DNA from 2 places in the Bradyrhizobium sp. HKCCYLRH3059 genome. Region 2 is predicted to be linked to the other one. Evidence: predicted binding sites of a transcription regulator. Region 2 holds the regulator's gene; the other holds the start of a gene.

Region 1 (3,992 bases), on a different contig from region 2:
GCTGCAGCCGAAGAGCCTCGACACCATCGTGGCGACCAATTTGCATGCCGACATCCTGTCCGATCTCGCCGGCGCGCTGGCCGGCAGCCTCGGCGTGGCGCCGACCGGCAACATCGATCCGGAGCGGCGCTTCCCGTCGATGTTCGAGCCGATCCATGGTTCGGCGTTCGATATCACCGGCAAGGGCATCGCCAACCCGGTCGCGACGTTCTGGACCGGCGCGCAAATGCTCGAGCATCTCGGCGAGACGGACGCGGCCGCGCGGCTGATGGCTGCGGTCGAGAAAGTCTGTGCAGCCGGCATCCTGACCCCCGATGTTGGCGGCACGGCGACGACCAAGCAGGTGACCGACGCCGTCATCGACGCGATCCACGGCTCCAACGCCTGAGGCGTGCTGTTCTCTTGCACAATTCTGGCGTGTTCCGTGTCGCGCTTGCAATGGACGCTGCGGGGCGTATATCAGCGCTTCCGCTGCGTCCGCGCATGCCAATCACATGCGTGTCATAGAGACGCGAGACACGGCTTAAGGAGAAAGGACACATCATGCGTCGTCACCGTCGAGCCAAGATCGTCGCGACTGTCGGTCCCGCGAGCAATTCTCCGGAGATGCTGAAAGCGCTGTTCCTCGCCGGTGTGGACACCTTTCGTCTCAACTTCAGCCACGGCACCCAGGCCGATCACGCCAAGGTCCATGCCGCGGTCCGCGCCCTCGAGAAGGAAGTGCAGCGGCCGATCGGCATCTTGATGGATCTGCAGGGTCCTAAGATTCGCGTCGGCACGCTGCGCGACAAGAAGATCCAGGTCGAAGCCGGCGAGACGATTCGATTTGTTCTCAACGGCACCGAGGGCGACAAGACATCGATTCCGTTGCCGCATCCGGAAATCTTTGCGGCAGTCTCGCCCGGTCACGATCTTCTGATCGATGACGGCCGCGTGCGCGTCCGCGTCACCGGCCTCGGCGACGACTGGATCGAGGCCAAGGTGATCGTCAGCGGCGCGATCTCCAATCACAAGGGCGTCAATCTGCCCGGCACCATTCTGGAGCTATCGCCGCTGACGGCCAAGGACCGTTCTGATCTTGCCTTTGGGCTCGACCTCGGCGTCGACTGGGTGGCGCTGTCGTTCGTGCAGAAGCCGTCCGACGTGCTGGAGGCGAGGGGCCTGATCAATGGCCGCGCCGGCATCATGTCCAAGATCGAGAAACCGGCGGCGCTGGAGCGGATCGACGACATCATCCAGCTCTCTGACGCGATCATGGTTGCGCGCGGCGATCTCGGCGTCGAGATTCCCAACGAGGACGTGCCGGGCAAGCAGAAGGAGCTGGTGCGCGCCTGCCGGCTCGCGGTGAAGCCGGTGATCGTCGCGACGCAGATGCTGGATTCGATGGTCGCGACGCCGACGCCGACGCGCGCCGAGGTCTCCGACGTCGCGACCGCGATCTATGACGGCGCCGACGCGGTGATGCTGTCGGCGGAATCGGCCAGCGGGCAATATCCGCGCGAGGCGGTGGCGATGATGGACAGCATCATCAAGGCCACCGAAGGCCACAAGATGTACCGCTCGATCGTCGAGGCGACGCAGCCGGGCGAGGAGCAGACGCCGCCGCATGCGGTGGCGACCGCGGCGGCCGATCTCGCCTCGGCGATCCACGCCAAGGCGATCGTGGCCTATACGTCGAGCGGCACCTCGGCCTCGCGCGTTGCGCGCAAGCGGCCGAGCCTGCCGATTCTGGCGATCACGCCGAATGAGGACACCTCGCGGCGGATGTGCCTGCTGTGGGGCGCGCACAGCGTGCTGTCGCAGGACGTGCAGAGCTACGAGGAGATGGTCGAGCGCGCGACCTTCTTCGCCGTGCAGGAGGAGTTCGCTGAAGCCGGCGACCTGCTCGTCGTCGTCGCCGGCATTCCGTTCGCGCAGACCGGCACCACCAACAATCTGCGCGTCGTCACCGTGCCGAGATAGGAGGCTGATTTTCCCTGTTCGCGCTGCCCGCCTGTCGCCTGATTGTCGCACCCCGCTGGTATCGCGGGGCAGTGACGAGGGACATCGCGAGTCGTCAAACGAGCGGTGTCCGGTCGCGGTCCGGCAGGATGGGTTCTGCCGGTGCGGCGTTTCGTCATCGCGGTGTCATCAGGGACTGTTAGGTGGGCGCGCATGGGACTTGAGACTGCTGGTGAAGAAAGCCCGGCTCGGCGCTTTCGGACGTTGTTCATCTCGGACGTTCATCTCGGAGCCCGCGGCTCGCAGGCCAATCTCCTCGTCGATTTCCTGCGTCACCATGATGCCGACACGATCTATCTGGTCGGCGACATCATCGACGGCTGGGCGCTCAAATCGAGCTGGCATTGGCCGCAGTCGCATAACGACCTGGTGCAGAAGATGCTGCGCAAGGCCCGCAAGGGCGCCAAGATCGTCTATGTCCCCGGCAATCACGACGAGTTCCTGCGCGGCTATTACGGCACGCATTTCGGCGGCATCGACGTCGTCGAGAACATCTTGCACACCGGCACCGACGGCAAACGCTATCTGGTGATCCACGGCGACATCTTCGATCTGGTCGTGCAGAATGCGCGCTGGCTCGCCCATCTCGGCGACAAGGCCTATGACTTCGCCATCCAGATGAACCGTCTGGTCAACTTCTTCCGTCGCATGTTCGGCGTTCCCTATTGGTCGCTGTCGCAATGGGCCAAGCAGAAGGTCAAGAACGCCGTCAACTACATCGGCGCGTTCGAGACGGCGCTGGCCTCGGAGGCGCGGCGGCATGGCGCTGATGGCGTGATCTGCGGCCACATCCATTGCGCCGTCATCCGCGACCAGGACGGCATTCGCTACATGAATTGCGGCGACTGGGTCGAGAGCTGCACGGCGCTGGTCGAGCACGAGGACGGCCGTTTCGAGATCCTGACCTGGACCGATCCGCAGCGGCAACCCGCGCCGGTTCCGCAGCTGGCCGCCCGCGCCGCCTGACACCGGTTCCCTTGCCTCTCGGCAATCGGGCGCGGTAAAATAGGGGTATGACAGCTCATTCCCCGATCCTGCCCGTGACCGCCGCCGACATCGAGGCGGCGGCACGCGTCCTCGCGCCCGTGGCCGTGCGGACTCCGCTGCTGCCAGCCCCCGTGCTCAACGAGCGGTTCAAAGCGAACGTCTTCGTGAAGCCGGAGGTGCTGCAGCGGACCGGCTCGTTCAAGTTCCGCGGCGCCTACAACAAACTGGCGTCGATCCCGCAAGCAGCGCGCGGCAACGGCGTCGTCGCATTCTCCTCCGGCAATCATGCGCAGGGCGTCGCCCATGCCGCCACATTGCTGGGCATGGACGCCACGATCGTGATGCCCTCGGATGCGCCAGCGGCCAAGCGCGAGCGCACCAAGGCGTTCGGCGCCGACGTCGTGCTCTATGATCGCGATCGCGAGGACCGCGAAGCGATCGCGCGCGATATCGCAGCAAAGCGCGGCTCGACGGTGGTGCCGCCCTATGACGATCCCTACGTCATCGCAGGGCAGGGCACCGTCGGTCGTGAAATCGCCGAAGATCTCGCGGCGCTCGGCCTGTCGCCGGATCTGGTGATCGTCCCGGCTTCGGGCGGTGGACTGCTTGCCGGCGTCTCGACCGCGGTCAAGGCGCGCTTTCCCAACACCCGGATGGTCGTGGCCGAGCCAAAGGGTTTTGACGACCATGCGCGCTCGCTACGGGCCGGCCACCGCGAGGCGCACGACGCAAAGGGCCGGACCATCTGTGACGCGCTGATGGCGGCGATTCCAGGCGAGATCACCTTCGCCATCAACAGCCAACTGCTGTCGGCCGCGGTCGAGGCTTCGGATGAGGAGGTGGGGCGCGCGGTCGGCTTTGCCTTCCGGGAGCTGAAGCTCGTGGTCGAGCCCGGCGGTTCGGTCGGGCTTGCAGCATTGCTGGCCGGCCGGCTGGATGTGGCGGGCAAGACGGTGGTGATCGTTTTGTCCGGCGGCAATGTCGATGCTGAGCTCTACGCCAGG
Region 2 (3,992 bases):
CTCGGGCCTCATCACCGGCGTGCTGCTGGCGACCGCCCGCGTCGCCGGCGAGACCGCGCCTCTGCTGTTCACCGCGCTGTCGAACCAGTTCTGGAGCCTCAACCTTTCCAAGACGATGGCGAACCTGCCCGTCACCATCAACAATTTCGTCCAGAGCCCTTATGCCTACTGGAAACAACTGGCCTGGAGCGGAGCCCTTCTCATCACTCTGGCCGTGCTCGCCCTGAACATCGGTGCACGCATTCTCGGCGCCGAGAGGAACACCAAATGACCGAACTGTCCGTCTCCGTCAGTCAGCCCAATCACGCTCTTCACGGCAAGGCGCTTCCGGATGCGCCGGCCAAGGTGACCGCGCGCAACCTCAACTTCTACTACGGCGACCATCATGCGCTGAAGAACATCAACCTGTCGCTGGGCACCAACCGCGTCACCGCGTTCATCGGCCCGTCCGGCTGCGGCAAGTCCACGCTGCTGCGCATCTTCAACCGGATGTACGATCTCTATCCGGGGCAGCGGGCGACCGGGCAGCTGATGCTCGACAACACCAACATCCTCGATCCCAAGCTCGATCTGAACCTGCTGCGTGCCCGGGTCGGCATGGTGTTCCAGAAGCCGACGCCGTTCCCGATGACGATCTACGAGAACATCGCCTTCGGCATCCGCCTCTATGAGAAGATCTCCAAGTCGGAGATGGACGACCGGGTCGAGAAGGCGCTGCGCGGCGGCGCGTTGTGGAACGAGGTCAAGGACAAGCTCAACGCCTCGGGCCTGTCGCTGTCCGGCGGCCAGCAGCAGCGGCTGTGCATCGCGCGTACCGTGGCGGTCCGGCCGGAGGTGATCCTGTTCGACGAGCCGTGCTCGGCGCTCGATCCGATCTCGACCGCCAAGGTCGAGGAGCTGATCCAGGAACTCGCCGAAAACTATACGATCGCCATCGTGACGCATAACATGCAGCAGGCGGCGCGCGTCTCCGACAAGACCGCCTTCATGTATCTCGGCGAGCTGATCGAGTTCGACGACACCAGCAAGATCTTCACCTCGCCGAGCGATCGGCGGACCCAGGATTACATCACCGGCCGGTTCGGCTGACGCCGACGACATTGTCTTCAGGAGATCATCATGGCCAGTGAACATACCGCCAAGGCGTTCGACAGCGATCTGCAGGACCTCACCCGTCTGGTATCGGAGATGGGCGGCCTCGCCGAGCGGCTGATCGTCGATTCCGTCGATGCGCTGGTGCGACGCGACATCGCGCTCGGCCAGAAGGTGGTCGCCACCGACGCCGAGGTCGACAAGCTGCAGCGCATCATCGAGGAGCGCGCCGTTCTCACCATCGCCCGGCGACAGCCGATGGCGGTCGACCTGCGCGAGATCGTCGGCGCGATGCGCGTGGCGACCGATCTGGAGCGCATCGGCGACCTCGCCAAGAACATCGGCAAGCGCGTCGCGGCGCTGGAGAGCGACTTCCATCCGCTGAAGCTGATCCGCGGGCTCGAGCACATGACCGATCTCGTGCAGTCGCAGGTCAAGACGGTGCTGGACGCCTATGCCGCGCACGATTTGCCGGCGGCGATGACGGTGTGGAAGGGCGATGAGGAAGTCGATGCCATCTGCACCTCGCTGTTTCGCGAGCTCCTGACCTACATGATGGAGGATCCGCGCAACATCTCGTTCTGCATCCACCTGATGTTCTGCGCCAAGAATATCGAGCGCATCGGCGATCACGCGACCAACATCGCCGAGACGGTGTTCTATATGATCGAAGGCCAGCAGATCATGGACAAGCGCCCGAAGGGCGACATGACGAGCTTCGCATCGACGATCCCCGGCAACTGAGAGAGACGGTTCAGACATGGGCGCCCGAATTCTGGTGGTGGAGGACGAGGAGGCGCTGACGACGCTGCTGCGCTACAACCTCGAGGCCGAAGGCTACGAGGTCGAGACAGTGGCGCGCGGCGACGAAGCCGACACGCGCCTGAAGGAGCGTGTTCCCGATCTCGTCGTGCTCGACTGGATGCTGCCGGGCCTGTCCGGCATCGAGCTGTGCCGCCGCCTGCGGGCGCGGACCGAGACCCGGCAGTTGCCGATCATCATGCTCACCGCACGCGGCGAGGAGAGCGAGCGCGTGCGCGGCCTCGCGACCGGCGCCGACGACTACATCGTCAAGCCGTTCTCGGTGCCGGAGCTTCTGGCGCGGGTGAAAGGCCTGCTGCGGCGGGCGAGTCCGGAGCGGCTGGCGACCGTGCTGTCCTATGGCGACATCGAGCTCGACCGCGAGAAGCGCCGCGTGGCGCGCTCTGGTAGGCCGATCGATCTCGGCCCGACCGAATACCGCCTGCTCGAGTTCTTCCTGGAGCATCCCGGCCGCGTGTTCAGCCGCGAGCAGCTGCTCGACAGTGTCTGGGGCCGCGACATCTACATCGACGAGCGCACCGTCGACGTCCATATCGGCCGCCTGCGCAAGCTGCTCAATCCCGGCCGCGAGCAGGACCCGATCCGCACCGTGCGCGGCGCCGGTTATGCGCTCGATGATCGCTTCGCCAAGAGCGAGCAGGTGTAAGGGGCGATCCGGCGTGAGGACGCAGCAGGTGTGAGACGCGAGGCGGCCCGATTGAGGAGATCGCGGTCCGCTTTCCGCCACGCCGCCGCCGTCTTGATCGTGTCTGCTTCGTGGCCGTCACGATGTTTCGGTGCCAGCGGACGCCCTTGATCAAGACCATCATCATATCTCTTGCCGTGCTGCTCGGCGGCGCGGCGGGCGCCACGGCCGCCGAGCTCGAAGACGCGGTCGCGGCGGCAGGCAACGGGCAGCATGCGGCGGCGATGCGACGGCTGCTGCCGCTGGCCGCCAAGGGCGATGCGCGGGCGCAGTTCGACGTCGGCTTCATGCACGCCTTCGGCTGGGGCCAACCGCGCAACCCCGCCGAGGCGCTGGCGTGGTACCGCAAGGCCGCCGATCAGGGGCTCGCTGTCGCGCAACACTATCTCGGCATCGCCTACGTCAATGGCGAAGGTGTTGCGAGCAATTACGGCGAAGCCGGCCGCTGGTTCAGCCGCGCCGCGGCGCAGGGCTTCGCCCAGTCGCAATACATGCTCGGCCTGATGCTGCTCGACGGCCGCGGTGTGAAACAGGACGTCGTGCAGGGCTATGCCTGGCTGGTGATGGCGGGCCGTAGCGGCGTGCGATCGGCCGGCCGCGACGTGCAGCGGGTCAAGTTGACCGAGCCGCAGCGCGTCCAGGCTCAGAGTGCCATTGCGGCCTGGCGGCCGAAGCCGGAATCGGCGGAGGCCGGCATCGCCGCTCCGCGTCCGGAGCAACTGCTCGGGCTCGACCGCCACATCGGCGAGGTCGTCGATCCCACCTCGTGGCCGGCGTCGTCGATCGGCGTCGTCACCGTCGCGCAATACTCGACCGGCGGCTGGTGCACCGGCACGCTGGTCGCGCCGCGCGTCGTGCTCACCGCGGCGCATTGCGTGTTCAACGGCGTGGCGCAGGTCAGCCCCGGCAACGTCCGCTTCCTGGCCGGCATGAACAGGGGCACGCCGGCGGCATCGTCTGTCGCCGACAAGCTGATCGTGGCGCCTGATTTCGTCCCGACCCGGCACGACAGGTGGTCGCTCGACCGCTCGCCCGCCGATTGGGCGTTGATCGTGCTGAAGGACGCGCTGCCGTCGAAGCCGGTTGAGGTCAGGGCGCTGACGCGCGAGGAATTGCAGGCTGCGACCACGGCCGGAACCATCTCCGAGATCGGCTATGGCCAGGAGCGGCGCTATTCGCCGACCGGCCAGCGCAATTGCAGCGCCGGCATGACCAAGGACGGGATGCTGCTGACGGTGCATTGCCTCGCCAATTTCGGCTATTCGGGCTCCCCCATCATGGCCGAAGTCGGCGGACAGCCGGCCGTGGTCGGCATCTTCTCGGCGTTCCATGAGGAGACCCGGCTGATGTTCGCCGCCCCCGCGAGCCAGTTCGAGGCGGTCGTGCGGCGCGA

Evidence for each region. The regulator PhoB, encoded in region 2, activates phosphate uptake and scavenging genes when phosphate is short. The targets are predictions, from matches to a motif close to TGTCATNNANCTGTCAT.
Region 1: ACQR13_RS21835 (UDP-2,3-diacylglucosamine diphosphatase) is a predicted target of PhoB. The motif match lies at 2,115-2,131, and genes of this name have one in related genera.

Annotation. Positions count from the first base shown of each region.
Region 1 covers NZ_JBNPUF010000007.1:40,448-44,439, reverse strand. Annotated here, with positions in the region: gene ACQR13_RS21845 (tartrate dehydrogenase) at 1-388, shown strand, start outside; gene pyk (pyruvate kinase) at 544-1,962, shown strand; gene ACQR13_RS21835 (UDP-2,3-diacylglucosamine diphosphatase) at 2,155-2,967, shown strand; gene ACQR13_RS21830 (threonine ammonia-lyase) at 3,015-3,992, shown strand, end outside.
Region 2 covers NZ_JBNPUF010000011.1:63,046-67,037, forward strand. Annotated here, with positions in the region: gene pstA (phosphate ABC transporter permease PstA) at 1-271, shown strand, start outside; gene pstB (phosphate ABC transporter ATP-binding protein PstB) at 268-1,089, shown strand; gene phoU (phosphate signaling complex protein PhoU) at 1,120-1,836, shown strand; gene phoB (phosphate regulon transcriptional regulator PhoB) at 1,853-2,560, shown strand; gene ACQR13_RS28340 (trypsin-like serine protease) at 2,707-3,992, shown strand, end outside.